3 regions of the Paenibacillus sp. 481 genome follow, and region 1 is predicted to be linked to each of the others. Evidence: riboswitches for the same ligand, from Rfam matches in the RefSeq annotation. Region 1 holds a riboswitch; each other region holds the start of a gene.
The links. A riboswitch is a leader RNA that binds a small molecule or an ion and turns the genes downstream of it on or off. The one in region 1 is predicted to bind thiamine pyrophosphate.

Region 1 (10,346 bases):
GCCAAATCTCACCCAAAATGTACGCTTCAGGGTTGGCCTGCTTCACGACTTGGCGGAATTCACGCCAGAACTGATGATCCACCTCATTGGCGACGTCCAAACGCCAACCGTCGATGCCCACTTCCTCAATCCAGTAGCGGGCAGCATCCAGCAAATACTGTTTCACTTCTGGATGCTCGGTGTTCAGCTTCGGCATAATCGGCTCGAATGCGAACGTTTCGTATGTCGGAATGCCATCCTCGACACGTAGCGGATAATCATGTACGTAGAACCAGTCCTTGTACGCGGACTGTTCCCCATGCTCCAACACATCCACGAATGGTGGGAATGTGCGCCCTGCGTGGTTGAACACAGCATCCAGCAAGACGCGGATACCTCGAGCATGACAGGCGGCAACGAGTTCTTTAAGCTTCTCGTTGGAACCAAAATGCGGGTCCACCTTCTTGTAATCGCGCGTATCATACTTGTGATTCGTCGTCGCTTCAAAGACAGGCGTAAAGTAAATCGCCGTTATGCCTAGCTCGCTCAAATGATCCAAGTGCTGAATAACACCTTCTAGATCACCGCCGAAGAAGTTGTCTGGCTTCGGCTCCCCGCCCCACGGCTGCACATTGGGCGGATCATTTTGCTTATCCCCGTTCGCAAAGCGCTCGGGAAAAATTTGATAGAACACGGCCTCCTTCACCCAAGTAGGCGGTTCAAATACATCGACTCCGTTCAAGTACGGGAACTCGAACGACTCAAAATAATGCTCCGGCAGCTCCTTACGGAAGCCGCGCTCAGTTAAATACCACTGCTCCTGCGCATCCTCAAGCCGGAACGCATACCGCAGACGGCGGTACGGCGGCTTATACGCCGCTTCCCAATAATCGAACAGCGCGTCGGATGTGAACTTGCGCATCGGCACGCTCACCGTTGTCCGCTGGAACGCGTATTTGTCGACCGCAATCACGTCGACGGCGGTAACGTCATCTTTTTTCGTGCGTATCCGAATATGAACAGTCTCGCGGTCGTACGCGTAAGACCCATTTTGCTTGGAACGGTGATAAATCGCTTCTAATTGCATAACCCATCAACCTTTCTTCTACCCATTTGAATTCCATGTACATGACACAAATCAATGTAAGCAAACGCAAACAACCCCGTTTTCCGAAGAAAACGGGGTTGTTATTTAGTTCAACCGGAAGGAACCACGACCGGGACTAAATAAGGCATCGCCCTTATGTTAGCGCATACATCCTTGCGCTTTTATTGTAGTTTATGCTTTATTTTTACTCAAATACCGTCACATTTAATTGACACGCGTTGTCTATTGCCCGCTAAGCTTTTTCGTCAATTTGCTCGGTTTTTCATATATTGCGAACATCTTTTTTAAACATTTAATGCCTTGTGTTTTGAGAGCACTTTTTGTATACATTAGTAATCTCCTATGGCATAATATAAGCATGGGAATATATGTTCCCTGATGCCGATTAATCTTATATGTGAGGTGATTTTTTTGTACCAGGTTGAACATGTAATGAATTGGTTTTTATCAAAGGAAGCCATGACACCAAAAAAAATACAAAAAATTCTGTACTACGCCTACTCATGGTATCTTACGCTAGAAAATGAAGATATTGAACAGCTTGACAAAAAACTGTTTCACGAACGTTTCGAAGCATGGATACACGGTCCTGTAATTCCTAAGATCTACAGTATGTATAGAGATAAAGGTTATCAGATTATCGAGAAATTTGAAGGTTTTCTCCCTCATTTTGATGAAGATACAGAAGAAATACTACAGCAGGTTTGGGACGAATATGGTCACTATAACGGTACTGAATTGGAGACAATTTCCCATCAAGAAAGTCCTTGGATTAAAGCGAGAGAAGGGCACCAGCCACTCGACCGTTGTACGGTAACTATTGAGGACAAAGATATGTTTGAATGCTATATTCAACGTATACATTAACAATTCATGGCTAAGAAGAAGGTTAAAAATACGACTACTGTCTCCAGCAAAGTATCCAATCCTAATCATCCTTTAACAACGAAACCTACAATTACGTTTGACTTTTCATACAGTGGTTGGCTTAAGAGTGTAAAGAGAAGGGAATTTACGAATATGTTAAGGGATGATTCTCAGTTTGCCGAATTCCTCATTCAACTATTCACTAAAATTATCCCCACTGTGCAATATAACTGGAATACCATAAAAACGAATGCTAAGTATCAGTTCCCTCATTGTCATACTATTTCACAAGATAAGATCAGTGAAGTGGATCAAATTACATATGAGATCCACGGTAAGGCCTTACGTGATGAAATGTTTAATGATGAATTAAATTACTGGCAGCTCGGAATATCTCAATCACTAAGAGTGATAGCTTTATACAATCACTATAATAATACGATGTATCCCCTATTTCTTGATTATCATCATGAATTACACCCTAGCATTAACCACAATCAAGATGATATATACGCCTATAATTATTGTCCTTATCATAAATTTTCTTAGCCCCGCATTAAAACGGGGCTCTTTTATGCTACAGTAGTATTTTTTCTCCGATACATTACTTACGACTTCACCCATGCCGCCTTCAAGTTCATCTATGCAATACAATCCTCACTGTCATACAAATCATTTTCGATTAGAGGCGACACACAGCAGGCATATGATCACCCTTCCTAAATCAACGCAACTCCCTGAAACATTTAACATTTGTGTATAATTCACCTCTTTTTTGCTATGGAGTAAATCAATAAAAGGCGACAAGGAGAGCGCTCCGCGCCTTCAACTTAAACGTTCGTTGTCAGTCGAGGTGACGAGCATCGCGATCACTTTTGGCTAAAACAGAATACAACAAAATTTAATATTAAATCATTATTATTTCTATATCTAAAAGATAATCTTCAAATTAATTACTTTTATATAGAAAATGAATATTTTAACTTTTATTTCATTTACAAACAAACAAGACTCGTATACTATTATTTGTATGAAGAACATAAATCCCCCTGCATTGTGCATCCTTGTAATGTTCTTTTCTTCTTAGATGTTACAACTAGACTAAAGTTGTTTAATTACATTTTAGGAGGTATTTTCATGTCCAAAGGTAAAATCTTTATTCCGGTATTACTCTCAGCAACGCTTCTATTTCCTGTATTAAGTTCTCCCGTACTTGTAAACGCTCAAAGCGCAATCACACAAGAGTCAGTCTCCCAAAATCAATTAGCTTCAGACTTCAAATTTATTTTTGAAGAGGCTTCTACTAAAAAGAACGGCAAATATGTATTAGACGAGAAAAAAGTTGCTCAAAAATTTGGGCAAGAGAACGTGGCATCTATTGCTGCATTCATTAAACTCGCTAATGGTGAACAGCTTACGGCAGCAGATGTAAAAAATGTTCCTAACGCAATGGGCGATGTTGTCGAGGAATCTTGGGGATCTTGCATGCAAGAGAAGATCTTGCAATATACCGGACTTGGATTTTTAACAGGTGGAATGAAAGAGCTTATTGAAAAGAAATTGTGGGATAAGTTAGCGGTAGAAATTATCAAGATCGTAGGCAAGAGTGCCATTAAAGGTGGCGTTGTAGGACTTGCAGCCAGCCTTGCTTGGTTTAGTATCGCTTGCATCGGAAAGTAGTCTGACATAAAGGAGTGCATGCATTATCAAATACTTAAGAGACTTTTTCATTTTTCTAGTGTTGCAGCTCATCTTCTTCTTAGTCATCAAAACTGATTCTGGTGTAACTATTCTCGAAATGGTTGCGCTATCTCTTGTATTTGCAGTTATTACATTTTTACTAGATCAAATCCTGCGTAAAAGAAGGCATTCATAGCAACCGGATTATCCCACTACCATCACTACAATTACTTAACAACATGAACCATACACAAAGCAACAACCGTTCCCTAGGAGTATCAACAGGGGACGGTTGTTGTGTGTTGTATATCATGGCCTACACTCAAGGCTTCACCCACGCTGCCTTTAAGTTCATCTCAGCAATACAATCTTCACCGTCATACAAATCATTTTCGATCAGAGGCGACACGGGGTAGAGATGCATTCGCGTCTCGCAGCAGGGCTTTACCATTTGCAATAGCTCCTCTAACTCGCCCGCCCCTACACTACCACCTGTTTCCAGCCATTTTGCCATGTCGTCCGCATCTAATATCGCTGGCATCCGTTCATCGAACTCGGAAATAAGTGGATTCGCCTTCGTCATCACGATCGTGCACGTACGATAAGTCTCGCCCTGCGCATTTTTCCATTCCTCATACAGGCCCGCCAGTCCAAAAACACCGCGTGTACGTAGCACAAGACGAACCGGATAGCTCTTTTTCCCGACTTGACGCCAATAATAGAAACCGTTGCACGGAATCACGCAGCGCTGCCGCTCAACCATTTTCCAATACGCCTCATTACTGTACACCGAACGCAAATCGGCATTCACGCCATCCTTCGCCCAAAACGGGACAAGCCCCCAACGAAACGCATCCAGCACCCGCTCCCCACGATGAAGCCGCACAATAGGTACTTCCTGCGTTGGACTAATGTTGAACCGCGGCCGATAATGAAACATAACCTTGTCCACCTGAAAATACTGCGCCACCTCTGGCAGCTCAGCAGACATCGAATAACGTTTGCACATATGCTCATCCTCCTGTTGTCACGTAGTGTTTGTAACAGGAGGATTTTTCATACATATTACTCGCATACTGCTTCTATATGCTTGATTATTTCAGCTTTATTTCTGGTAACTTCATCGTCCAGTTTATATTTCTAAAATTGATGTCCGTTGCTGTGCGCGTCAAGGTTAGCTTGTCTGGAATATGACCCAAACCTTTAATTAAAAAGTTAGCATCATCAACAAGTTCTACATAGTTTTTATCTGGATAACTAGTGTAGCCCCCCTCCAGATATACACGATACTCATTTCCGTGCTCATCGTGAGCAATCCAGTTGTCACCACCTTCATTATTATTAAGAATACCTTTTACTTTTAACTGTAACGATGGCTTCTCCCCGTCCAGCCCGCTGATATAAAACCCATCCGACTTCAAGATATGAATCTCATCCCCTCTAGCCTTGAAAAGTGCAGGTTGGGACGGCAATTCGCTCACTTTAAATGAAATGGAGTCATTTGTGGTAATAGGCAAATTATAATTATCAATTCCTAGCACAGCTGGTGTAGGAAGAGTCTTATACGTACTAAAAGTATACATACATGTCACCCACGCTGAGTCGCCCTTCCCCTCACGAGTACAGGTTGTATATAGCGGAAAGGCAACTTTATTATCAAAATTGAACATATAATTCTTATCGTTTCTCGGACTACGAGCAATATAGCTACCCTTGTTATCCTTCAAATAAAATCCTACTTGATGATAGACCTCTAGAATCAGATCTTCATTAGGTGGTGCGACATTGACAGGCAGCTTGGTCTGAACCTCGATTTGAAAAGCACTCGCATGATAAATCATGCGCGTAGGCTTAATTCGCGTACCATCTGGAGCAACATACTCACCATTCAATGGGACAATCTTCATCTGCTTTCTCGCCGCCGTCATATCTACGTCTAGACTAAACCGCCAGTCTCCCTTAACGATCGTCGATTCAATATCACTCTGCGGGTATCTTTCGTAACCGAGATGGTCGACATTCCCCTTAATGGTTACACGATCTGTCTCCAAAGGTCCGTACAAAGCGAGGTCTGTAATATAGTAGCCATCCTCTGCGTTCTGCGTCCTCCCACCTTGAGCAAGGATCGATTTCCCGTTGGCATCCACTACGTCGATTGAATCTGTACTCAGCAAATTACTGTTAAACTCCCCATCCGGTTTGCGCACACGGTAGGCCATAACAAGACGCGTCGTATCGACGACAATTTCTTTAATTTCCAGCGTGTAGCCTTGGTCTTCCACTTTTATATTTGTAAAATGATGAATGCCTCGATTCTCAGACTGCAATAGCCCTACATCGCTTGTCTCACCTGCGCCAAATAGGGAATGAACCCAATTCGCTATGGTCGGTTGTGTGAAAATGAAGGATGCGATGATAAATAAGAGAATAGCGGCAGCCAGCCGCTTTCGGCTCAACCTCATCCATTGTCGTTTAACTCGCTTATCCTGCTTATCCTTCAAGAGACTATGCAGACCTTCTGTTGCTTGCTTCTGATCCACTGAATTTTGCAACGCTTGATTCTGACCTACTTGATTGTGCGACGCTTGGCTTGTCCCACTGCCGAACACCTCGTCAAATAGTGGACTAGCCACTTGCTTGGATAAATCGTAATCGGCTTTGACGATCGGCCCTTCAGCAACAATCACCCCCATTACATTCGCCGTAAATGAATCATCGAGCTTGTCAGCGTACAGCATGCGATGCATCATGTTCTGCTCTTCCATGCAAGCATCCAGCAGCTTGCGGCAGGACGAGCAGCCATCCATATGCGGCATCATAGTCTCAAGCTGCCCATTTGCAAGCAGCTCATCCATTCGCTCATAGGTAAGACATTTCATAGACATGCTGACCTCCTTCTTGCACGATTTCCTGTCTTAACGCGTGCTTGGCGCGGTGCAATGCATTTTTCACCTGATGCATCGATAAATCCGTTACTTCGCATATTTCCTCATAGGTAAGCTCATTCGTATAACGCAGCATAATGACCATTCGCTGCACTGGCGGTAGCTGATGAATATAATGCTGCACGTGCTGCTTCGATTCTGCACGAAGAAATAACGTTTCCGGCGTTGTCTCATCCGCCATGAGCTCTTGATCCAATTCCATGAACGAAAGCTGCTTTCGTTTAAATCGATCTTGATACGTTCTAACGACGATGGAATATAACCACGCGGCAAAGCTTCTATTTCGATCGTGTTCAGCTAGCTTGCGGTACGCCTTAATGAAGGCGTCCTGCGCTGTATCCTGTGCGTCTTCATGACTGGCTCCCATGCCAATGAGCAAGCCGTACATTTGCCGTTTATATTTGTTGACTAGGATGGCGTACAGTTCCTGTCTACCATCTAATATTTGCTCAATGATGTCTTTATCTGATTGCGTGCTGCTCATGGCCATCCCCCTTCATCGTTGTCTGTTCCCTTTTCTGTTCATACATATGGACGAGCCAAATCGGTGTAACTTCTCACTTTCCCATCACTTTTTTCAAAAAGAAGAAAGCTAAAGCTCTCCTCCCTTCCATTTAAACAGCAATATAGTCGTACTGGAACTTCTCGTTGCCAACATAGTATGAATATTGTATGATATGAGCAATTAAGCAGTCATACAATTTCGGGGGCCTGAGGAATCAGGCTGAGATAGTAGCTAATCCACCGCTACTGACCGTTAATCTGATCTGGGTAATGCCAGCGTAGAGAACATATGAGAACGTATATTTCGTCGTGCGATTTCGCAGTATACGACTTTGGACTCTTTCTACCGTCTGGCATTTTCCAGACGGTTTTTTGTATGCACCGATAAGCGACACACAAAGGGAGAGGGTCTTTTTGCAACATCAGACAGCAGGTAGCAACAAATTAAAGTTCACTGACATTTTGATTACGGTGATGATCGGTATCGTGTTTGGCGTCATCTTTAAGTTATGGGATAGTGTGTACAGCATGGCGAAGCCACTGTTCCCACAAGCAGGACAACTGACTTATGGCATGTGGTTTATGGCAGGGCCGTTTGCTTACTTGCTTATTCGTAAGCCGGGAGTTGCACTGCTCGCAAGCCTTGCGGCAGCTAACTTATCCGCATTGCTCGGATCAGCATGGGGCTTGGAGACGATTGTGTACGGATTGGTGCAAGGCTTGGCTGCTGAATTGGTATTTGCAGCCGTTCGCTATCGGAAATATGGGCTGGCGATTGCAGGTATCGCGGGCATTATGTCGGCGGCAGGCTCATTCCTCGTCGATCTCGGATACAGCTATGCCAACTATGAGACGTGGGTACTCGTACTGAAATACGGGCTGCGCGTTGTCAGTGCGTTCTTGTTTGCAGGTGTGTTCGCCTATGCGTTGATGAAGGCGCTAGAAGCGACTGGTGTTACGAGATCGATTCGCCCCGCTTCGCGAGAAGATTATGCATCGTTGGATCGCTAGAACGGACTTGATGATAAGAAAGCTAGATGTCTAACGACTGATTTACGATAAGGTGGTAAACCATGCAACAAACACAAGGCACAACATCTGTTTCGCTTACTCGTTTGCGCCTGAAATTCCCGGGAGAGGAATCCTTGCTGTTCAAGGACCTCTCCCTTGACGTTTCCGTCGGGCAGAAGGTACTGCTGCTTGGGCCAAGTGGCTGTGGCAAGTCTACCTTGCTGCAAGTGCTAAGCGGCATTATTCCGCAATCGCTAGAAGTTCCTCTCAAGTATGAGGATCGGCAGCTACCACGTCATTGGGGCTATGTGTTCCAAGACCCTGACACCCAATTTTGCATGCCGTACGTGGACGAAGAGCTGGCCTTCGTGTTGGAGAACCTATCCATTCCTCGCGAACAAATGCCTGCACGAATGCAGGCTATTTTGGAGCGGGTCGGATTGCATTTTACGGACTTGCATACGCCGATCCAGTCCTTATCCCAAGGGATGAAACAGCGATTGGCGCTTGCTTCCGTGCTGCTGCTTGAGCCAGAGGTGTTGTTTCTGGATGAGCCATCAGCTTTGCTCGATCCGGAAGGAACCGAGCAAGTTTGGGATACGGTCAAAGATATCGCGGGTGCGTGCACGATTCTGATTGTCGAGCACAAAATAGAGCACGTCATCGACGTGGTGGATCGGGTGCTGCTGTTCGACAATGAGGGACATATTATGGCCGATGGTCGGCCTGAGGAGATTTTTACAGCGCATAAAAATAAGCTGATCGACTACGGCATCTGGTATCCCGGTGTCTGGCAAGATTATGCCGATTCGGAGTCCTACCAGACGATTGTGCGGAGTAGGCAGTCGGAGCTGCGGGAGCAGCGAGAGCAACGGGAGCTGCGCGAGCAACGAGAGCAAACGCATGAGGCAGCGATGCTTGAGACAAGGCCAACTGCAAGTATTACTGAAGATGCTACTGAACTTTTCACTAAAAAGCCCATCCTATCCTTGCAAGATTTCGCAGGCTACCGCGAGCAAGAGATTAAAGTCTGTGTACCGAAGGCCGAAGTCTATCCTGGAGAATGGATTGCGATAGTAGGCGAAAATGGCGCTGGTAAGAGCACGCTGCTGCTATCCCTGATGCAGTTGCTTAGCACGACTGGTAAGTATATTATCGCTGGCAGGCTGGTGCCGAAAGCGAAGAAACGTTGGTTCGGAACAAGTAACCCGCAGCCCCCTGCGGAGCTAGCCTTCGTCTTTCAAAATCCTGAGATGCAGTTTCTGACGAACTCCGTCTACGAAGAGTTAGCGTACGAACTCCGTCTAATGGAAAGGACAGACACCGAGATCGAACAGCAGGTAACGAGAATGCTTAACGCGTTCGAGCTTGATTCAGTCGGATTGCAGCGGCATCCGTACCACTTGTCGCTTGGGCAGAAGCGCAGGCTAAGCGTAGCCTCCGCTATGATGCGAGAACGCCCGGTACTGCTGCTTGATGAGCCTACGTTCGGGCAAGATGCCCGCAACACATTCGCTATTCTCGACAAATTAGAACGGCTCCGCGCAGCTGGAACCGCGATTATAATGGTCACGCACGATCAGCATATTGTGCAGCACTTTGCGGATCGCGTGTGGCAAGTAGAGCATGGCCGGCTTACAGAATCGGTATGGTCGGCTGAACACGCAAGCGCAAGCGTAAGCGCGACCAGAACCACAACAGCAACAGCAATCAGAACTGAAACTGAAACTGGGACTGGAACAGGAACAGGAGCAGGAACTGCAACTGCAACTGCAACCAGACCCAGACCCAGAACCGAAACCGCAGCCAAAGCCGAAGCCGAGACCGTGGCTGGGAACGGAATCGGGACATTCATTCAGACCGGAGCTGACTCAAAAGGAGGAGTACAATCCGTACTCCCGAGCAAACAGGAGGCGCCGTGCACATGAACCTACTCATGCCGAACAAGGAGACATGGCTGCACCGTGTCAACCCAGCTTATAAGCTGCTCGTCTTTATTCTTTTACTGCTAATCGCGCTGTTAAATCAGAACTTTGATTTTGCCTTATATCAATTCATCATGTATACCTTGCTGCTTCTGCTGTTTAGCGGCCACTCTATTAAAAAAGTGCTGCTGCTCATCGCCCCCTTCATCATGCTGTTCATCTCAACAGCATCGACCATGATGATGTTCGGCAAAGGCGTGAACATCTGGTGGTCATGGGGACTCATTCGCATCTCGGAGGAAAGCTTCTATCACGGTCTTCTCCTCG
Region 2 (10,346 bases), 2.7 Mb from region 1:
TCGTGGTGCTCCTACAAGTACAGGCTAAAGATTGGCATATTGAACGTCTTGCCGAACGTCTTATATCCTTGGAGCAGGCGCACGGATACCATCCTCAATATAATGCCAGAAGCCATAATGCTGTACGGATACATTCTCACGAGCATTGGCTGCGGCAGGTCGTACAAGATGAGAGCAGGCTTGAAGGGAAGGGACGTTTACAACAAGAGATAAGCGAGCTTTACACTAGCTCAGGAGATGTTTTTTTGGGACATGCAGTTGAAGCGATCGTTCATTCTGCTGAGCGAATACGGAATGATAGCTTAGGCTGGCAACAGATGCTGCTTATTTTATTCGTCAGCTATACGACATACTACGTGCCTGTGTGGATGCTGCTGCTACGTATTCGGCTTAAAGAAATGGAAATGCGCACAGAATTAAGCCAATTCCACTCGCTTGCTCTACTGCTGCGTGCTTTTCGTAAACTGACGGCTGAGCAGTTACTGGAATGGATGACGCGTAGTGCCGTCGTGTATCGACGAGCTTTGGAGCGCTGTTTATTGAACTGGGAGAGCGGGGCGGATGACGCGCTTGACACCTTGAAAAAAGACGCGCCATTCCCTGACTTTGTAAGATTCGTCGATCGGATTGCGCTGGCGCACAATTATGTACCGCTTCAGGAAGCTTTCGATGATGTAGATCAAGATTGGCTGTATGAACAAGAAATGCGTAAGCAGCATCATGAGCGCACGATTGACGCCAAAGCGGGTTGGGGGCAATGGATTGGATTTGCTCCTATGTATGCTTTAATTTTTATTTACTTAGTTATTCCGCTGTTGTGGATGAGTACGCAGCAGATGCAGCAATCTTTTGATCAGATTAGACAGTTATAACAGGACGCGACATTGGCCATTGATAACTAAATTAATGAATAGATATCTAACTATTAATGGGACTAAATAATAATTAAGGGGTTGAAGCAATGAATAATGCACAGACGGCTCTCAAGGTGGCGGCAGGTATTTTTTTAACAATAGCTTTGATTACAATCGTTGTATTGCTGTTCGTATCCGCACAAGAAGCGACGAAAACGGCGCAAAATGAGTTCTCGTCGATTCAGACGGAGTTAAGTAAGGCATCCTTTACGGTGTATGACAATACATCAGTAAGTGGTTCGCAAGTTATTAATGCGATTCGTAAATTTCATAAGCAGGATCAGTTTGGAATTCGTGTTATTACAGGGAAAAACAAATTCAGTGATAAAAATCATAAAGGTCAATATTATGGTTTGAGCGTTACAGATGCTGGAACATTCGACGGCTCTAATCGGAATGACAGTATCGAGGAGGCTATCTCTGAATCAAAGGATGCATATGTGAATCCGAGCGGAAAGTTCAAAGCTAAAGTCATTTTGGATTCTAGCAATGTCATTCGCGGGATCGTTTTTAATCAGCAGTAAACTAAGGTAGTTACAAGTGTAAGGATAATTAGGGTAATTAGTTAGGGTACTTAGGATATCAGATACAACAAGTACCCTTTTTTTCTAAAAGTAAGGGGGGAGTTCTGTGGAAGCTAACACGCGCAGCATGATTGAGTTTGCTGTCGCATGCACCATGTTTATGAGTGCGTTAGGATTATCGTTTGAGTTAGTGCGGAGTAATACGAGTACGATAACAGCTCTGTTTTCACAAAATCTGATTAAAGATCGCAACGTCAACCACACTTTGACACAAGCTCAAGCTCCGGTTATTTTAGGTGCTGAAATTGTACACATGATAAGGTTCATTTCCGAGCTGAGTATTGACATCGAAGTGGAAGGGCATCTTTTTAGACCGGACACAGCTATTGATTCACTAGATTTATCTTTTATAGCAACGCAAAAAAGGTACAGCGTCGTTCAAATACGAGATGAAGTGGGCAAGCTCGTACGTCTTCGTTACGACTAGGGGGAGTTGTGTGTCAAATTCAATCGAAAAGCTTGTAGGTGTGCTGCTGTGCATTTTGCTATTGTTCATTTACCCGCTAATGGACTTTTTTCAGCGACAGGATGATATTTCTTCCATGTATGTGTTTAAAAGTGTAACTGCTTTTGTTGATGCTGCACGGGACAAGGGGTTCGTTACGCCGCAAATGTATGTAGATTTTACACGTGAGTTGGAGCAAACCGGAAATATGTTTCATGTACAAATGGAGCATTATCAGAAGAAATATGATCCCCTTTATGAAGATCCGAATCATGCATCAAGCTTTAAAAATGATTTTCTTGTCCATCATGAGCTTGTAAATACGGAGGGTATATTATTGGTGATGTTCCCCGATTCTAAAGAACCTATGGATGCACTTAGTCGTCGTTATGAGATGAAAGCTGGCGATTATTTTAATGTTATCGTAAACAATGCAAACCGCACTAAAGCGACAGTGTTGCACGAGTTTTTAACTCAATCTTTAAGCTCAAATGAAAAGATCGTCATTCCTGTAGGGGGAATGGTGCGTAATGAAGACTATTAAATTAGCTATTTTTTTCGTACTTATTTTGTCGCCTTTTTTTTGGCATAACCGTCTTTATTCGCAAGAACAAATGTTCAATTTACATACGGAGCAAAAATACAATCAGATGTTAAATACGGCTGTCGATGATGCAGCCTTGATTCTTCAGCAATCAGCAGTTTGGAAAGAGGCAGAAGAGGGGTACGAATCGGATAAACGGCTACAATTAAACAAAGAGCTGGCGCTGCAAACTTTTTTTCGTTCATTGCACCTTAATTTGCAAATTGTGACTGATCCTATTAGTCAATTACAACTGAAAAATTATATTCCAGTCGTGCTCTTGCTCGGTTACGACGGGTATGAGCTGTATGCTGAGGAACAATTTGTCGATACGAAACAACAAGTACAGTTCACACATGTTTGGATGCCTAAACGGCCATACAGTTATGTTGATCCACATGGAAACGTGTTCTCATTTACACTAGATGATTTTGTTACGGTGTACACCACCACTGGACAATGGATTAGAGGATACCAACGTGAATTGCAATTGTCGACTCATATTCCGCTTTTGCAAGATGAAAAATCGTTTGATGCTGTGCGCCGTACGATGATTGTTAATCGGGTACAAGAAGATGTAGCTTATCGTATTAATTTGCACAATGAGTGGTCAAAACGAAACGGTGTTGCATACACATTTACACTGCCGACCATTTCAACAGAGGAGTGGCATAATTCAATAGACGATGTAGGTATTATCGCTTTCGTTCAGGGATTGCCGATGGGTACGGCTCGTTACAACAATTATGCGTTAGGTGGAGCAAGATTAATAAGGAATGAGTATGTCTATGGTACGACTATTCAGGGGATAAAGGTTGCTTATCCTCAAGCTTGTAAGCCGATAGTGATCGAGGAAACGTTCACAGGTGCGCGTGAAGCAGCAAAACAAGGGTATTATCCGAAGCGGTGTAAATAGTGGAAAATATGCAGGGGTAATTTGGTAACAAGTTCTTTCCAAACGAAAAAAATCGTGATACACTTACGGAGCATTGCACAATAAGAATACATATCTATCACTAGGGGTGCCATCTTGGATGGCTGAGATGAAGCAAATGCTTCGGACCCTTAGCACCTGATCTGGATTATGCCAGCGTAGGGAAGTGTGGATTGATTGGTGAGAACGACAACCATTAAATGATGTGTCTAACGAATTGGCAAGCTCAATCATGCTGGGCAGACGAATACATTGTCTGTATGATACTGCGAATATCAACTGTGCACGTGGTTCCGTCCGCTAGGGACGTATCATTGTGCCACGACAAGTTGACTAGCTGAGCTGCTTCCAAGTTTTTGACACTCGTTATGGTCAACCAACGATCATAACCACTCTCTACGTGAGAGTGGTTTTTTTGTGTGGAAATATTGAGAAATATCGAGAATTAGCGAGCTTAAATAATGAAGGAAGTGAACGGATTGATCGAGCCGTGGCTGCATGTTGTTACACCTGATGCCGTTCTCCCAGATGAGATCGTACATATTGCATGTGAAATTCATGACAAGGTCGATGTATTGCACATTAGGCAAAAGCAGTGGTCGGCTCGGCAAATTTGGGACGTTGTTGAACGTTGTAGGCATGCGGGCGTGTCGATGCACAAAATTATCGTTAATGATCGCGTAGACGTTGCAGCCGCATTGCATGTACGAGGCGTACAGCTTGCTTATCATAGCTTGCCTGCTCATGTCATACGAACTTCATTTCCACAGTTAGCTATAGGTGTATCGGTGCATAATCCTGAAGAAGCTCGAAGCGCCGCTGCTGCGGGAGCAGATTATATGTTGTTTGGTCACATTTATCCGACTGCATCCAAAGAAGGCTTAGCACCGCGCGGGATCACAGCTCTGCGTGCATGTCGTGATGCTGTGCCATATATTCCTACTATTGCAATAGGCGGCATTAAAGAAGAGCTCGTAATAGAAGTAATTGCAGCTGGCGCTTCAGGAGTAGCTGTTATGTCGGCCATCTGGGGGGCAGACAATCCTGCCAGCTCCGTGCAACGGTTTCGTGATGCGCTGCATGCTGCGGTATGCGCTAGAGGTAAATTGTCCGACTGAGCCAACGGAAACGAGGAGGGGTTGTATGGGGAGCGGGTTAACTTACAACGGGAAAAAGGTTAACAGTTCGGATGTGGTCGTTGTTGGGGGTGGAGTAATTGGTTGTAGTGTTGCTTATGAATTAAGTAAGCGTGGCGTGCGTGTAACGCTGCTGGAAAAAGGAACGATCGGTTCTGGATCGAGTTGCGCGGCCGCTGGAATGTTGGCACCTGTTGCGGAGCGTATTGCTCAGCCGGAGCTTGCTCAGTTTGCATGCTTGAGCAAATCGCTGTTTCCTAGCTGGACAGAAGAGCTATGGGAGTGTGCCCATGTGGATGTAGAGCTACGACTGCGTGGCTTGTTAATACCTGTAGCGACGAATGAAAATGTGCAGCAAATCGAAGCGCAACTGCATGCTGCCGCAGCATTTGCTGATAATACAGCTGCTGCTAGCAGCCATTGGCTTGCAAGCGATCTACTAGCACGGCTGTATCCGGCGCTTCATGATTCGCTTGCTGGAGCCTTCTATGTGGAGGAAGGCCACGTTATGCCGACGCTGCTGATGCAAGCATTAGCAACAAGCGCACGTCTTCATGGTGCGCAATTGCTAGAGCATCGTGCCGTAGTGAGACTGTTGCACGAGCAAGGCCGCGTTGTTGGTGTGGAGACGATGGACGGGGTGTGGCATGCTGACCACGTTGTTATCTGTTCTGGATTGGAAAGCGCTATGTTTACCCAATCGTTCGGACTAGACCTTCCATTACATGCTGTGCAAGGCGAACTCGTCGTTGTTCAATCCCATAACATTCATTTGGAGCAAGTTGTTTATGGAGCGGGAACGTATATCGTTCCGAAAGGAAACGGGTATTTTTATATCGGTGCCACGTCTAACGCGCATTGTTATGACCACCATGTTCGTGCGCTAGCTGTGCAGCGATTGATCGAGCAGGCAACTGCATATGTGCCGTCTATTGCAGATGCCCGTTTCGTGGAAGCTTGGGCAGGTTTACGCCCGTGCACGCCAGATGAATTGCCATACATAGGGCCGGTGGAGGACATTGAAGGGTTGTGGATGGCGTCCGGGCATTACCGCAATGGGATTTTGCTCAGTGCCGCAACGGCACAAGGGGTTGCGCAATGGTTATTAGCGGGAGCGGCGAAGGAACATATGCCGTGGGAGATGTTGGCGGCATTCAGTCCGGATAGACAACATTCCAAGTCAATACATCCTGCTGCACAAATGAATGCCGAGATTCGTATGACTTAAATTGACCATTGGATGAAGTCACTCACAAATTATGTCGCTAATGCCGTTACTAATGCCTTTAAGGGTGCCTTCATTTATGCCGCTTCATCTCAAAGAACAGGAGGATTCGTATGCAGCAACTAACTATTAATGGAAAATTCATGGACATACCAGAAGAAGTTCATACCGTGCAGCACTTGTTGGAGTGGCTGCAGATGAGCAATCGTATCGTTATTGTCGAACATAACGAACAGATCGTGATGAAAACCGAGCATGTCGATAAACGAATTCAACATGGTGACAAAATCGAAATCGTACATTTTGTCGGAGGGGGTTAATTTGAATATGGACCAATTGGAGTTGAATGGGCAGTTGGCAGAGCAGTTGAAAGAGCAAATGAAAGAACAGTTGCAAATAGGGCCGTACTCTTTTAAGTCGAGGTTGCTTCTCGGAACCGGAAAGTTTCCCGACTTTACTATGCAACAGCAAGCCATAGACGCTTCTGCATCAGAAATTTTGACGTTCGCTGTAAGACGTATGAACATTTACGATCCGCAGCAGCCGAACTTTTTGGAACAGCTCGATTTAAATAAGTATACCTTACTGCCCAACACAGCAGGAGCATCGACAGCTGAAGAGGCGGTTCGCATCGCTCGCCTTGCTAAAGCCTCTGGACTTTGTGACATGATTAAAGTAGAAGTGATCGGCGATATGAAAACACTGCTGCCAGATCCGATTGAAACGTATCGCGCCTGTGAAATGCTGCTAGATGAAGACTTTATCGTGTTACCATACATCTCAGATGATGTCATACTGGCAAAGCGTTTAGAGCAGCTAGGGGTTCACGCAGTTATGCCTGGAGCATCTCCAATTGGTACTGGACTAGGATTGCTCAACCCATTGCACTTATCTTTTATTATTGAACAGGCTAATGTTCCTGTTATCATAGACGCAGGAATCGGGTCACCTGGTGATGCTGCGAAGGCGATGGAATTAGGCGCAGACGGAGTTCTACTAAATACTGCCGTGGCTGGTGCCCAAGATCCCGTTCGCATGGCTGAAGCAATGAAATGGGCTGTACATGCGGGCAGACTCGGTTATGAAGCAGGTCGTGTTCCAATGAAGCGCTATGCATCGGCCAGCAGTCCAATGGAAGGTTTAGTTAAATAACAGTAAGCGTAACAATAACCGTAACCGTAGCAACAATGGACAACAGTAATGGTAACCCTAATCATATCCAAGTCCATACCTATTTCCATACCACAAACATTGCAAGCAGGAGCAGGAAAAACACCACACAGAAAGGAGGGGAGCGAATGCATATCAAGACAGCGCTGACGATTGCCGGTTCCGATTCCGGCGGTGGCGCAGGTATTCAAGCAGACATAAAAACGTTTCAGGAGTGTGCTGTATATGGCATGAGCGCGATAACAGCCGTTACAGCTCAGAACACGCTGGGTGTACACTCCGTCTTTCCATTACCACTGGTAGAAGTAGCTGCTCAACTTGATGCTATTGCAGACGACATCCGACCAGACGGCGTAAAGACAGGGATGCTCTACGATAAGGATACGATTTGCCTCGTTGCCGACCGCATTCAACGTTATCATTGGCGCAATATTGTCGTCGATCCGGTGATGATTGCGAAAGGTGGGGCTAGTTTGCTGCGATCAGATGCTGCAGAGGCCCTGATCGAGCAACTTCTTCCGCTAACGACGGTTGTAACGCCGAATCTCCTCGAAGCAGAAGTACTGGCCAAGATGACGATTCAAAGTCGGGAGGATCGTCTAGAGGCCGCCCGTCGTATTCATGCATATGGGGCAAAATGGGTGTACATCAAAGGCGGCCATGACGATAATGAAGAACATGCGACTGATCTCGCATTTAATGGAGAAGAAGCACGCTGGTACAGCAGTGAACGAATTGCAACAGTTCATACGCATGGCACAGGCTGTACGCTCTCAGCTGCCATAACAGCCTCGTTAGCGTCAGGTGCAGAACCGACAACCGCATTTGAACGTGCCAAAGCGTATATCCAGCTTGCGATTGCACATCCGCTTGGCATTGGAAATGGACACGGCCCAGTAAACCATTGGGCGCAGCGTGGTCTGTACATGCAGCTAAAGCCAGAACAATGGAATGCAGCTCGATTGGAGCCGACTCCACTTGATAAGACCGTTCAACTGGAGGGACAGCAATATGCAAAGTGAACAGTTAGGAAGTAGGACTGATGAGAAGGGTAATGAAAATGAAGCTAAGGGTGAGTGTGAGCAGCGGCAAAACCGTATTTCCTCGACAAACAAAGCTCTAGCAGACATGTGCCAGGTTATGTTTGTGGCGGGAACTGCCAATGTTCCTGCAAGTAGCACGCTTGTTGACGTGTTGGTTACCGCATTGAGGGGAGGCATAACATCTTTTCAATATCGCGAAAAGCCCAGTGAATCAAAGCTAACGCCTACAGAACGATTCGAATTGGCACTACAACTTCGACAACTGTGCCGTACTTATGCCGTTCCTTTTTTTGTGAATGATGATGTACATTTAGCTACTGTGGTAGATGCCGACGGGATTCATCTGGGTCAAGAGGATATGCCCCTTGCGGAAGCGCGGCGAAAAATGCCGCACGCGATGATCGGGTTGTCCGCTCACAACGTGGAGGAAGCGCGGTCTGCGGTCGCTTTAGGCGCCGATTATATTGGTGTAGGTCCGATGTTTATGACAAATACGAAGCTTCATGTTCGTCCCGTCCAAGGACCACAAGTTATTGCTGCCATACGCGCAGCGGAACTGACCATTCCTATGGTTGGGATCGGAGGGATTACGGTTGAACGTATCCAGCAGGTTATGAACGCAGGGGCTGACGGAGTTGCCGTTGTAAGTCATATTGCAAGTGCAAGCGATGTATTTTCAACTGTTAAGGCTTTAAAAAAAGAAGTGGTTCTTCATAAGCAACGGTAATGCGTGGTTAAGCAAAAAATTGCAGAAGGTATGGAAAGTTGCAGAGATGATGCGAAATGGTGCAGAGGAGAGCGGCACAAAAGCTTACGATTCATTCGATTTGCGATGTGCCCTGCTCTTTCTACCATATAGTTGCTAGTCGCGACTGCAAATAACGAGTAAATAACCTGAAACAATGCGAATGCTCCCTGTCGCAGCAACAAGTTCATTACTAATGCCTACGGACTGGCCAATTTGCAAAGTCGCATCCTGCAAAGGATAAGCAAATCCGCTTAGTGTAATGCCTCGCACTTCCATACTTAGCGGGAGTAACGAGACGTACTTGAAATGCTGCAAATGCTGGGCTGAAACGACGATCTCCTTTTTAGTTAACATGATTAAATTGTTGTTATCCGCAATTCGACACATGATATTAGCCTCAACAGCTTGACGCAGCAGATGAATATTCGCTAATGTGTGGTCAAGCCGCGTGCCAGTCGCTCCGCAAATCGTGATGAGGTCAGGCTTATAGCTCAAAGCGGTTTGGAAGGCCAGCTCCGTATCCGTGTAATTTTTATCAACCGCATCACAACCGACGTACCGCTTGCTTGTCGATTCAACCAGAGCTCGTTCTTCGTCTGTAACCGAATCAAAATCCCCAATTGCAAGATCGGGTATAATACCGTGTGATATTAAAAATAACGCTCCTCGATCCGCACCAATAATGAAATCCGCTGAATCGGTATAAAGAATAAGTTCTGTATGCAACTGCCCGCCGGCAAAAATAACGATATGATTATAGTTGTCTTGTTTCTGTGACTTGGATGACTCCAGCATGACAAACCTTCCTTTACGTTAAACTACAGTATGTACAACCTTTCACTAGCCGCACTTCATCATACAAGTATAGCTTATTTTTGAACTGAAATTCTAGCTTGAACGAATTTCGCACAGCAGATACAATAATGAAAGTTTGCTTTGTCAAAAAAATATGTAGACCAGCGGCGAAGAGGAGTCACAGCACAGATGGACGTTGACATTTTTACAGTGTTCAGTTTTATTGGTACGATTGCCTTCGCACTCTCAGGTGCGGTTGTCGCGATGGAAGAGAAATATGACGCGCTCGGCATTTTTGTACTCGGGATGGTTACTGCTTTCGGTGGCGGGGTTGTGCGAAACGTATTGATTGGCGTTCCTGTTACTACACTTTGGTCGCAAAATACGTTGTTGACCGTAGCGATGATTTCAATTGCAATATTGTTTGTTGTCCCTCTTCGCTGGATCGAAACGTGGCGCAAAACGGAAGTGTACTTTGATGCAATCGGACTGTCAGCTTTCGCCATTCAAGGAGCGATGTATGCTGTCGAGATGAATCACCCCGTAAGTGCAGTCGTGGTTGCAGCGATGCTGACTGGAATAGGCGGAGGAATTATACGAGATATATTGGCAGGGCGGAAACCGATTGTGCTCCAGCATGAAGTTTATGCGTTGTGGGCGATTTTAGCAGGTTTATTTATCGCACTAGGGTGGGCGAATACGACAATTGAACTGCTTATTTTGTTTACTTCCGTCGTCATGTTTCGTATGTTGTCCGTTTATTATAATT
Region 3 (10,346 bases), 140 kb from region 1:
GGCTTTAGCATTTCGAGATCTTTGAAGCGATTGGCATCCATTTTGCCACCGTCTGTGACCGTTTCCGGCTTTATCGAATCAAGTGCGTGCGCATTTTTGCGTGTCCATTCATTCCATTGCTGCCTCGTCTCTGTGGACGTGCGCGCTTGCTTTGGAACGTTCGTGGCAGCTGTTTGTTGAGCCTGTTCAGCTGTGTTCGTGACTGTAATTCCCGCTTGTCCATACGCTGTCGCACCGAATGAAAGCAACATACTTAAAGCCATGGTCGAAGCAAGCACCATGTTCAAGCTTTTTCTTTTTCGTACCGATGAATGTGCGTTCACTTGTCATCTCTCCCCTTGATGATTGACCTCAGATTGTCGAGCGCCGAGCATTATTGTTCAAGAAATTTAGGTGCCTTAACTTGGTCAATAAACAAGATACCGTCAAATTGCTCTCGCGGCACGAATGTTTCACTGTACATACCAAAATAGTAAGCGGTACGCTCTTCCGTCATCCACGAGTTCCCTTTATTAATCGGGTGGTAACGTAAATCGACAAACGAATATGGCCGTCCTGTTTCTTTCATAATGGATTCAATCGAGTTTGGCGCAGGAGCTGGTACCGATAACTTTTTGCCTACATTATCAGCATGCTGACCTCCACCCATATATAAGCCAATGGAGTAGCTGTAGTCTTTAAAAGCTGTATCCTGCATCAGCTCGCCCATCATTTTCCCCGGGAAAGCAGGTACTTTCATGTTGGAATTGGCCTTATTGATGTGGGTGTTATGTCCCCACACTACAATGCGCTCTGTCGGATATATTTCTGTAGCCAGCCAGTACAAATTGTCAGCCATTGCTTTGTCACGCCACTCGAACATTTTGAGAGTCGATTCATATACTCCAGCCTTCTGATCTTTTTTAGACGCAATCGCAAGTGGGATATACTCCTCGATAAACTTTTTCCGATCCTCAACCGCTCGCTTCATCAGCTTCACAATGTGTGGATTGTCTGGATACTGTGCTTGAAGCTGCTGCGCGCGTTCGTCCATTTTCTTGTTAATTTGATCGTACAGCTTCAACAATTCAGGCTTAGCCTGATCATACTTGGTCGTTTCTTCCTCGCTCATGAGTGTCCAATATTGGCTTTCAGCTTCAATGAAGCGCTTAACAAGCGCCTCGTCGCCCATCCACTCGCCTGTCGTAAACGCCCCTGCTGGATTAATATCAAACCCTGCGAATGTAAGCTTATTTTTCAACTGCTGCGTATCTTTTGCATATTCGAACAATGGCAGCGTCTCTTCTGACCACCACTGTGGATAAATGGCACCTGTCATCAGGTCTTTCGCTGTATTTTTGCTCATATTGCCGGATTGTGCCGCTGCTCTGCCTAAATGGGATTCAAAAGCAACGACATTGTAGCCCATCTCTTTATGTAAAAATTGAATCAGCCGCGTTTTGGCCGAGTTAAATTCTGCCGCACCATGCGTGCTTTCCCCTAAGTAAACGATGCGTTTATGGAGCAGCAGTGGCTTCAGCATGTCCAAATCTTTAAAGCTGTCATCTGCAATGATGCCATCTTTGGATGTTGCGGGCTCAATGGAATCCAGTGAATAGGCGTTGGTGCGAATCCAATTGTCCCAATGCGTTCTAAACTCTCTCGATGTCGTTGCCGTAGCTTCCGGCCGTGCCTGCACATTTTCTGCTTGTACAGTTTCTGTCTTTACGGCCTCTGTCTGTACAGCTTCTGCGGTCTTGCTCTGTGTTGGTGTTAGTGTCGGTGCCTGTGTCGAAGCTCCCTGCCCGTAGCTAGTGGAACTGAACGAAAGCAGTGTGCCCAGTGCCATCACCGATGCGAGCATAACTTGTAAGCTGCGACGTTTCCATGATGCGAAGTAAGAATCCAATTTGCCATCTCTCCTCAAATGGTGAATTGCACCAAATTATGTTCCATTAATTTCATACGAAATGTAATCATCTTTGTTACTTGAAATAATTCACACCATTAACATTTTTAAAAAATTACCCAGCGTACAAAAAGGGGCATTCGATGTTAACGTTCGCCACAGGCGTTATTTCGACGGATAAGATACCAATTGGAGTCTAACGGTTCTGGCAGCGCTTATTTGCAAAAAAACGAGTGAATTTCGGACCTGAGCATTAAATAAGCTCTCTAACAACCGTTAGAATTCGAAAACGTGTAGATTTGGCCAAATAACGCCTTTGGTAACCGTTACAGGATGCCATCCACGGATCAGCGCACAAGCAGCGGTATAATGAACGGCACGACCATGCTAAAACAATCTCATGCTTGCCATACCTTCGAGGAGCTTAAAGCTTGAAGGAGCTTAAAAGAGCTTGAAAGAGCTCGAAAGAGACATGGAGGCCTACATCCATTTTTACAATTACGAACGATTGCAAACAAAAATAAACGGCCTCAGTCCGATGGAATTCAGAGCTAAGGCCGCTTGAGTGATGTTTACTTTGTATACAGTCTACTTGACGGGGTACTGTACACTTCTGCGACATCCCCTATCGATATAATCTTCTGCAGTTAGCGCTTCATGTTGATACATGTTAATACATTTTGATTACTCTACAAGCTCGCGCACACTCCGTACTCGAAATCCTACATTAGACATTCACCTAAGTCGTCGTAGCTATAACCGTCTGGCGCTCGCGGTACTCCTGCGCCTTTTCCTGCATGCCAGCGTCAATGGCCGCTTCATCTTCAAGCCCGTTCTCGCGGGCATAATCGCGAATATCTTGTGAAATTCGCATGCTGCAGAACTGCGGCCCGCACATCGAGCAAAAATGTGCGCTCTTCGCGCCCTCCGCCGGAAGCGTCTCGTCGTGATACTCCATCGCGCGCTCAGGATCGAGCGACAAATTGAACTGATCACGCCAGCGGAATTCGAAGCGCGCTTTAGAGAGCGCGTCATCGCGGCGCTGTGCACGCGGATGGCCTTTGGCCAAGTCGGCGGCATGAGCCGCAATCTTATAGGCGATCACACCCTCGCGCACGTCATTCTTGTTCGGTAAGCCGAGGTGCTCCTTCGGCGTTACATAGCACAGCATCGACGTGCCGAACCAGCCGATCATGGCTGCGCCAATAGCTGATGTAATATGGTCGTAACCAGGTGCGATATCGGTCGTCAGCGGGCCGAGCGTGTAAAATGGAGCCTCTTTGCAAATTTCCATTTGGATATCGACATTCTCTTTGATTTTGTGTATCGGCACGTGGCCCGGGCCTTCGATCATCACCTGTACATCGTGTTTCCACGCGATATCGGTCAGCTCGCCAAGTGTCGTTAACTCGGCAAATTGCGCCTCGTCGTTAGCGTCGTAAATACTGCCCGGACGTAAGCCGTCTCCGAGCGAGAAAGCGACGTCGTATGCTTTCATAATTTCGCAAATTTCTTCAAAATGCGTATATAAAAAGTTCTCTTTATGATGAGCCAAGCACCAAGCCGCCATAATCGAGCCACCACGAGACACGATGCCCGTCATACGCTTGGCCGTCATCGGTATGTAACGCAGCAATACGCCTGCGTGAATCGTGAAGTAATCAACGCCTTGCTCTGCCTGCTCGATCAGCGTATCGCGGTATATTTCCCACGATAAATCTTCCGCTTTACCATTCACCTTTTCCAACGCTTGATAGAGCGGCACTGTCCCGACCGGAACGGGACTATTGCGAATAATCCACTCGCGAGTCGTATGAATGTTCTTGCCTGTCGACAAGTCCATAATCGTATCTCCGCCCCAGCGAATCGCCCACGTCATCTTCTCGACTTCCTCTTCGATGGAAGAAGCAACAGCCGAGTTGCCGATGTTCGCGTTTATTTTGACGTGGAACTTCTGCCCGATGAGCATCGGCTCACATTCAGGGTGGTTAATGTTCACAGGCAAGATCGCTCGCCCCCGTGCGATCTCGTCACGCACGAATTCAGGCGACACCCCTTCCCGAATCGCCGCGAACTCCATTTCCGGGGTAATGATGCCACGGCGGGCATAATGCATCTGCGTGACGTTGCTACCGCTCTGTGCCCGCAAAGGGCGGTGCCCATCGCGGGGGAACAGTTCTGCGCCCGCAACACGCACGGCATTCAATGTGCGGAAGCCGTTGTCTTCTGGCTTCATCGTGCGGCCGTCATAGGCTTCAACGTCGCCGCGCTCTAATATCCAATTGTGGCGTAGCTCCGGTAAGCCACGACGAATGTCGACCTCATATTCGAGGTCTGTGTAAGGCCCGCTTGTGTCGTAGACGCACAAGGGCTCATTGATTTGGACTCCGGCCTGCGTCTCCGTAATGGCCAACGATATTTCACGTTCGGGCACACGAATATCTGGACGTGATCCAACCTTATATACTTTACGACTATTAGGAAATGGGGCACATAACACTCGCTGCTCTTCATTGGCAGGAACAGCTTGGGACTCCTCTTGATTCGGCTGAAGGGATTGGTTTGATTGGTTTGATTGATCAGCTTGGTTAGCTTGGTTAGCTTGGTTAGCTTGGTCATCTTCGTCAGTTTGATCAGCTTGGTTAGCTTGCTCAGCTTGGTTAGTTAGGTTTGACAGGTCAGTTTGGTCAGTTAGGTTTGACAGGTCAGTTTGGTTAGTTAGGTTTGACAGGTCAGTTTGGTCAGCTTGACCCTGCTGGATAAAATGCTGAAGTGGCTCAGACGCCTGTGATGCACCCGATAGAATAGTTGGATTGTTGGCAGACTCTTTTTGTTGCGACATGATTGATTCCTCCTCATTGAACATATGCTTGCCTTGAGCAGCTTAACAGCGTTACCTGACGAATCCGCTGGAAGGCAGAGAACATAACCGTTCACCCCGCTCATGGTTCCGCAACATGGCACGCCTCTTATTCACCGTAACCGCATTACCGTGAAGAGACTGCACGCCTATCACCAACATGAGCATGGAAGGATCAAATCTTAGCTTACTTACACGTTAACGTCGCTCTGCTGCTATGACATACAAAAAAGCCGGTTCCTGAAAAGAACCGGCTTCATACGCATACAGACGTCGTCTTAGTGCTAAGACGCTCCTAATGTGCCGATTACTTCCCTACGCTGGTATAATCCAGATCAGGTGCAAAGGGTTTAAGATCTTCATCGCGATCTTGTCTCAGCCCACGCTGGGGGCTCCCCTAGTAACGCATTAATAACAATTGTTATGGAAATGATTAACTTATTAAGTCACCACTACAATACACGAAAACATTTCATTTGGCAACGAAAAATGTACAGACATTTCAACACCTTGCGTTGTCTAGGCAACGACCTATTTTTAACCCTCGCCCATCCATAAATGCCCTACAAGTCATAGCATACAGCAACTTTAGCGTAAAGGGTGTGTATGATTTGCCACAGGACAGATCGTGGACTCCTTCTGCTCCCGCGTCTTATGAAACTTCTACCGTCCCTCCACCACCTTCCTATATTCCAGACCTGACAGCTGTTCAGATAACTTCCGACTATGGGCTAGACTATGGCAACACAGGAGGTTATGGGAGTGGATATGGCAGCGGAATTGGTGGTGCATACGGGGGCGGATTTGGCAGTGGGTACGATTGGCAATACGCCGGAAATTCATATCATAGTGGAATTAGTTCAAGTATGGCTTCCTTGTGCCGTAATAAATTTACGTATATCGTAACGACGAATAATTTAAGATTTTGGTTCTATCCAACCGAGGTGAGCAGGCACAAATTTAAGGGATATATTTGGTTTCGTAAAAATTGGCATTCAACGACGCTCGATTTACACCAGATTAAAATGATCGGCTGTGTCGAGCCGTAACATCTGGACGTTATGTTCTCTGATGTCCCGTTAAGTACCGTTATGCCCCCTTATGTCCCATTACGCCTCATAGTGTCCCATGTTGTGCTGTTCCCATTTATTCATAAAAAATAGCCTTGTCGCAACCGTACGTCCAAAGTACGGTCGACAAGGCTATTTTTATATAAGCTTGCAACTCATTAAGCTGCCGACTCACCGGAAGCTGGCTTTGCTCCACTCGTTCCACGAATATCAGCTACAGTACGAATCGGATAATTGCGGAAAACAATGGATCCCAACCAACCAATAATAGCCCCAACTACGGCGCAAATAAGTGCGCAAATCGTAACCGTGAGCGCGTCATTATAGCCATACATGACCATAAGCCCCGCGATCGGCGTCGCTGTGCCTGTTGCATTGTTAATAAGGCCAAACATCGACACGACAACACCAGCTGCCGCACCACCGACAAAGTTAGTCACGTATATCGGTATCGGGTTGGCCGAAATCAGATCGGCCTGCGTGAGCGGCTCAATCGAGACCGCAATCGTCGTACGACGATCACCAAATTTCATCCGATGGAAAAAGACAAAGTTCATAAAGGACGAGCCCATAACAGCAAGCGCCCCGATCGCCATTGGCAAGCCTGTCAGTCCAAGCATCGCTGTAAGCGCCATTGAGCTTAGTGGTGCTGTAGCTACCACCGTAATAACGCCACCCAAGATAATACCCATTATAATCGGACTTTCATTGGCCGTTGCTAAAATAATATTTCCGATATTCAGCAAAGTCATATCAACTACAGGACTTGCTAGAACCGCAATACCTCTAGCTAACGGTGCCGCTACGATGATGCAGACAATAAGATCGAGGCCAGCCGGCACCTTTTTTTCAATCCATTTCACGAGGTAAGATACGATATATCCCGCAAAAAAACCTGGCAACAGCCCAAGCCCTGAACAGACCACCCCGAGCATAAGCGCATATACGGGTGACACGCCCATCGCCAATGCGACAAGCGCTGCTGCTGCGACGCCGCCCATACCGCCTGCGGCTAATCCGACATCTTTTAAGAACGCAATTTGCAGCATATCTCCGCCCACATAGCTTTGAAATGCTTCTACAAGAAAACTTGCCACAGCAGCACTCGCAAGCGCCCCCATCGCTTTCATACCGTTCGGAGCCTTGTAGCTAAACAAACTGAACAACGATAATACGAGCAGCAGTAAGGCCGTACCTTGAATGATTTGCATATTACCTTTCTCCTTCACATTCCAACGAATTGTATGGTAACACACCAACCAATTGCAACCGTTTACACATATATATGGTAGTCTATCAAATTTTCATTTCATTTTCATCAGCGAAAATTAGGAATCCTCTAACATGAATACCCAACTAACTGTGCCCGAAAATAAAGAATGACTGTCCAGTATGAGCACATCACATACCAGACCGCCATTTTTTACGGAAGCCGCTCGGCTTCATTTTCATGAGCTACCTTGCAACGTAAGCTTTGCTACAAGACTATTTTTTGAGAAAATCAGCCTTTTATTCATCAAAAGGTAAACCAAACCTCGACGCGCTAGACCCGTGCTAGTTCACGGTGCGCAGCATCGTCTCCATGCGGCGTGCCGCATCCATCAGGCGCGGGGCGTAGTCACGCAGCGTATCTAACGAAAGCCGACTTACTGGCCCAGAAATCGAAAGTACAACCGTAAGTTTATGAGCACGGTCAAAAATAGGCACCGATACCGCTGCTGCACCCGGCTCGCGCTCCTCAAAGCTAACTGCATAGCCAAGACGCCGCACCTCTTCTAATTGCTGCAAATAGGCCTCGCGCTCGATCGTATCCGGCCATGTCGGTGCTTGCACAATGAGTTCCCGCTCCTCCGGCTCAGCAAATGCAAGCAGCACCTTACTTGATGCACCAACGTACAACGGCAACCGCACCCCAACGGGGGCAACGCGGCGAATCGCTTGGTTACTTTGCACCGCTTGGATGCGAATCCGATCGTTCCCATCCCGTACATACAGGCTGACCGTTTCGCCTAATAGCTCCCGCAGTCGCTCCATTTCTGGCAACAGCAATTGAGCAGGGTCGTCCACTTGCGTCAAGTTGGCTGCCAATTCCCAGACCCGATAGCCAAGACGAAATTTGTCCCCGTTGCGCAACACGAAGCCACGCTCATCTAGCGTGGCGAGCAGACGATGAACCGTACTCTTGTTCAAGCCGACACGTGTCGCAATTTCCGTTAAGCTCATGTCCCGGTTATCAGCAAAACACATCAATATATCTAATGCGCGCTCAACTGCACGCACGGTAAGTTTGCCACGTTCTTCTTCCACATGATCTCCCTCTTCCGTTCCATAGTATGGAACTCCGTTACATCTAGCATAACAATAGTATAACGGGCTAACGAAGCCCCGTAAAGAGCCTGCCCTATCCAACTATCGTCCTTTCATTCGACAAATTTTACAGCTAGATTGCAATGTTACGGGACGATTACATTCACCTTACAAGTCGTGCGAATCCGTTGACCCTGCAAGCTTCACCGCATACGATGGTAGTACATGAAAAACGCTTACAGTTTATAAATCGACATAAGGACTTTTATCCCATTTTTGAAAATACTGTCGAAAAATATTTCATCATACATGTCCAAGTTCAGCTATGCTGCGACACTGTTTAGAAGGAGGCCTAGCAAATGAATACACCTATCGTTTCAACACCTGTTCTGCAGCCTGAATGGCTCGGTCCATCAACGGCCACACCCGCGCTGGCACGTCGTGTCCGGTTTAAACATGTTGCTATTGCCTTAGGCTTGTCGATTATCGTTGCAGCGCTCATTATTTTTCTAGCCCTGCATGGATTTATTGCTTGGATGTTCTCTAACCCGCAAGTGCCTCCATTGCTTTCGAATCCAATGGACGCCAAGGGAATGCGTTACGAAACGGTCTCTTTTCCCGCTCGGGATAAACATACGATGGTGGACGGCTGGTATATCCCCGCTGACTCACCATCAAAGCGAACTATTATTTTGAGCCATGGATATGGCGCTAATCGCGAAGAATATTGGGTGCCGATGTACGATTTGGCTCAATTCGGCCACCGCCTCGGGTATAACATGGTCATGTTCGACTACGGCTTTGCTTCAGTTAACAACAATAAAACAAAGGCAACTGGCGGTCGTTTGGAAAAAGAGCAGTTGCTCGGAGCCGTGGAACTTGCCAAGCAACGTGGCGCAGAGCACATCGTCGTGTGGGGATTTTCGATGGGTGCAGGAACGGCTTTGCAAGCTGGATTGCTCACAAAAGACATCGACGCCATGATATTGGACAGCACATTTATACTGGAGCCTGATACGCTTTATCATAACTTGCAACCGTATATTTCGCTGCCGAAGCGGCCGTCATTAGACTTGCTGCGGATGTTCTTCCCGCTATTGAGCGGCACGAGCATGCAGCAGATTCCTTATCAAGAAGTAAAGGCAACGCAGTACGCGATACCTACCTTTTTTATTCACGGCACAGCAGATTCTAAAGCACCATACGGAATTGCGGAGCAAATCGCAGATAACCAAACGAATAAATGGTCACAAACGTGGATTGTACCGGATGCTCAGCACGAATTGATTTATCGCTCACACAGTAAAGAGTATTTAAAGAACACCGCAGCATTTTTAAGTAATGCCTTTTCTAGCACAGACTCTAACTCCTCAACGATGACAGCTCGCAAGTAAATACTTGCGGGCTTTTTTATGTGTTGATTTGGATTGTGATCATAGGTCAACCTCCGGCGACAATATATTCATAGAAGTAAGCTGAACCGTGAGGGGGGAGGACATTGCTACTTGGTTACGGGTCGTATATGCCGATCCGATTATTGGAGCAAATTGAATTGTGGAAACTGCTTGAAAAGGATAATACGTCCCTTATTCAAGCGGTCATCCCGCAACTGGAGCAGCCGTACGAACAATTGCTTAATGAGTGGGCCAACGTATTTGGACAGACAGAAGTGACAGCCCGAGCATGGCGAGAGTATTTAGAACATGAATCGTCCGCTCGCAACGTGCAATTGTTGGAACAGATCGAACACCTTCTGAGGACATCTGTTCATCAATCGGAACAATTCGCCGGGCAACTTGAGCAGATGAAGCAACATAGTCATGCGGTACAAGAAGTACCGCTCGCTGCGCCCGTATTTGCCCGATTGGCCAACGAGTCGTTATTATTCGTAAACGGCGTTCAACCGTTTGCCAATACTTCACTTGCAACGATGATGGGATATGGGGTAGAACAGCACTTGCAAGATCAGATTGAACATTCGGGTGCATCTCTATCTTCACATTCTGAACCGACTGATCATCAAGATACTTACGACAATTGGGGCAATTCAGACACCAAATCCGTTCAAGTCGCTTCGGCTCCGAATCATGCCAAAGGGCGGCAAGTGCACACCCATATCCATAATGATGGCCATGGCTCACATGTAAATGTCGGGGACCCACTTGCTTATATCCATACGAACGATACGAATGACACGAATGATACGGGTGTGCTGCGGCAA

Region 2: it holds a riboswitch for thiamine pyrophosphate, as region 1 does, so the genes downstream of both, KIK04_RS21260 (thiamine phosphate synthase) here and KIK04_RS08005 (ECF transporter S component) in region 1, are expected to answer to the same signal.
Region 3: it holds a riboswitch for thiamine pyrophosphate, as region 1 does, so the genes downstream of both, thiC (phosphomethylpyrimidine synthase ThiC) here and KIK04_RS08005 (ECF transporter S component) in region 1, are expected to answer to the same signal.

Annotation. Positions count from the first base shown of each region.
Region 1 is NZ_CP075175.1:1,862,845-1,873,190, forward strand. It holds gene KIK04_RS07970 (alpha-glycosidase) at 1-1,066, opposite strand, end outside; gene KIK04_RS07975 (Panacea domain-containing protein) at 1,520-1,954, shown strand; gene KIK04_RS07980 (hypothetical protein) at 1,961-2,503, shown strand; gene KIK04_RS07985 (hypothetical protein) at 3,092-3,634, shown strand; gene KIK04_RS07990 (SOS response-associated peptidase) at 3,957-4,643, opposite strand; gene KIK04_RS07995 (DUF4179 domain-containing protein) at 4,729-6,519, opposite strand; gene KIK04_RS08000 (RNA polymerase sigma factor) at 6,494-7,063, opposite strand; TPP riboswitch at 7,273-7,387, shown strand; gene KIK04_RS08005 (ECF transporter S component) at 7,498-8,094, shown strand; gene KIK04_RS08010 (ABC transporter ATP-binding protein) at 8,157-10,022, shown strand; gene KIK04_RS08015 (energy-coupling factor transporter transmembrane component T family protein) at 10,019-10,346, shown strand, end outside.
Region 2 is NZ_CP075175.1:4,822,622-4,832,967, forward strand. It holds gene KIK04_RS21235 (GTPase SAR1) at 1-872, shown strand, start outside; gene KIK04_RS21240 (ABC transporter permease) at 962-1,438, shown strand; gene KIK04_RS21245 (hypothetical protein) at 1,545-1,925, shown strand; gene KIK04_RS21250 (hypothetical protein) at 1,936-2,487, shown strand; gene KIK04_RS21255 (hypothetical protein) at 2,474-3,442, shown strand; TPP riboswitch at 3,535-3,642, shown strand; gene KIK04_RS21260 (thiamine phosphate synthase) at 3,922-4,578, shown strand; gene thiO (glycine oxidase ThiO) at 4,604-5,824, shown strand; gene thiS (sulfur carrier protein ThiS) at 5,935-6,141, shown strand; gene KIK04_RS21275 (thiazole synthase) at 6,200-6,973, shown strand; gene thiD (bifunctional hydroxymethylpyrimidine kinase/phosphomethylpyrimidine kinase) at 7,120-8,013, shown strand; gene thiE (thiamine phosphate synthase) at 8,003-8,761, shown strand; gene KIK04_RS21290 (thiamine diphosphokinase) at 8,897-9,577, opposite strand; gene KIK04_RS21295 (trimeric intracellular cation channel family protein) at 9,767-10,346, shown strand, end outside.
Region 3 is NZ_CP075175.1:1,723,639-1,733,984, forward strand. It holds gene KIK04_RS07400 (erythromycin esterase family protein) at 1-323, opposite strand, end outside; gene KIK04_RS07405 (erythromycin esterase family protein) at 374-1,888, opposite strand; gene KIK04_RS24400 (IS3 family transposase) at 2,340-2,453, shown strand; gene thiC (phosphomethylpyrimidine synthase ThiC) at 2,628-4,730, opposite strand; TPP riboswitch at 5,044-5,157, opposite strand; gene KIK04_RS07415 (hypothetical protein) at 5,264-5,797, shown strand; gene KIK04_RS07420 (PTS sugar transporter subunit IIC) at 5,977-7,029, opposite strand; gene KIK04_RS07425 (IclR family transcriptional regulator) at 7,373-8,125, opposite strand; gene KIK04_RS07430 (alpha/beta hydrolase) at 8,485-9,519, shown strand.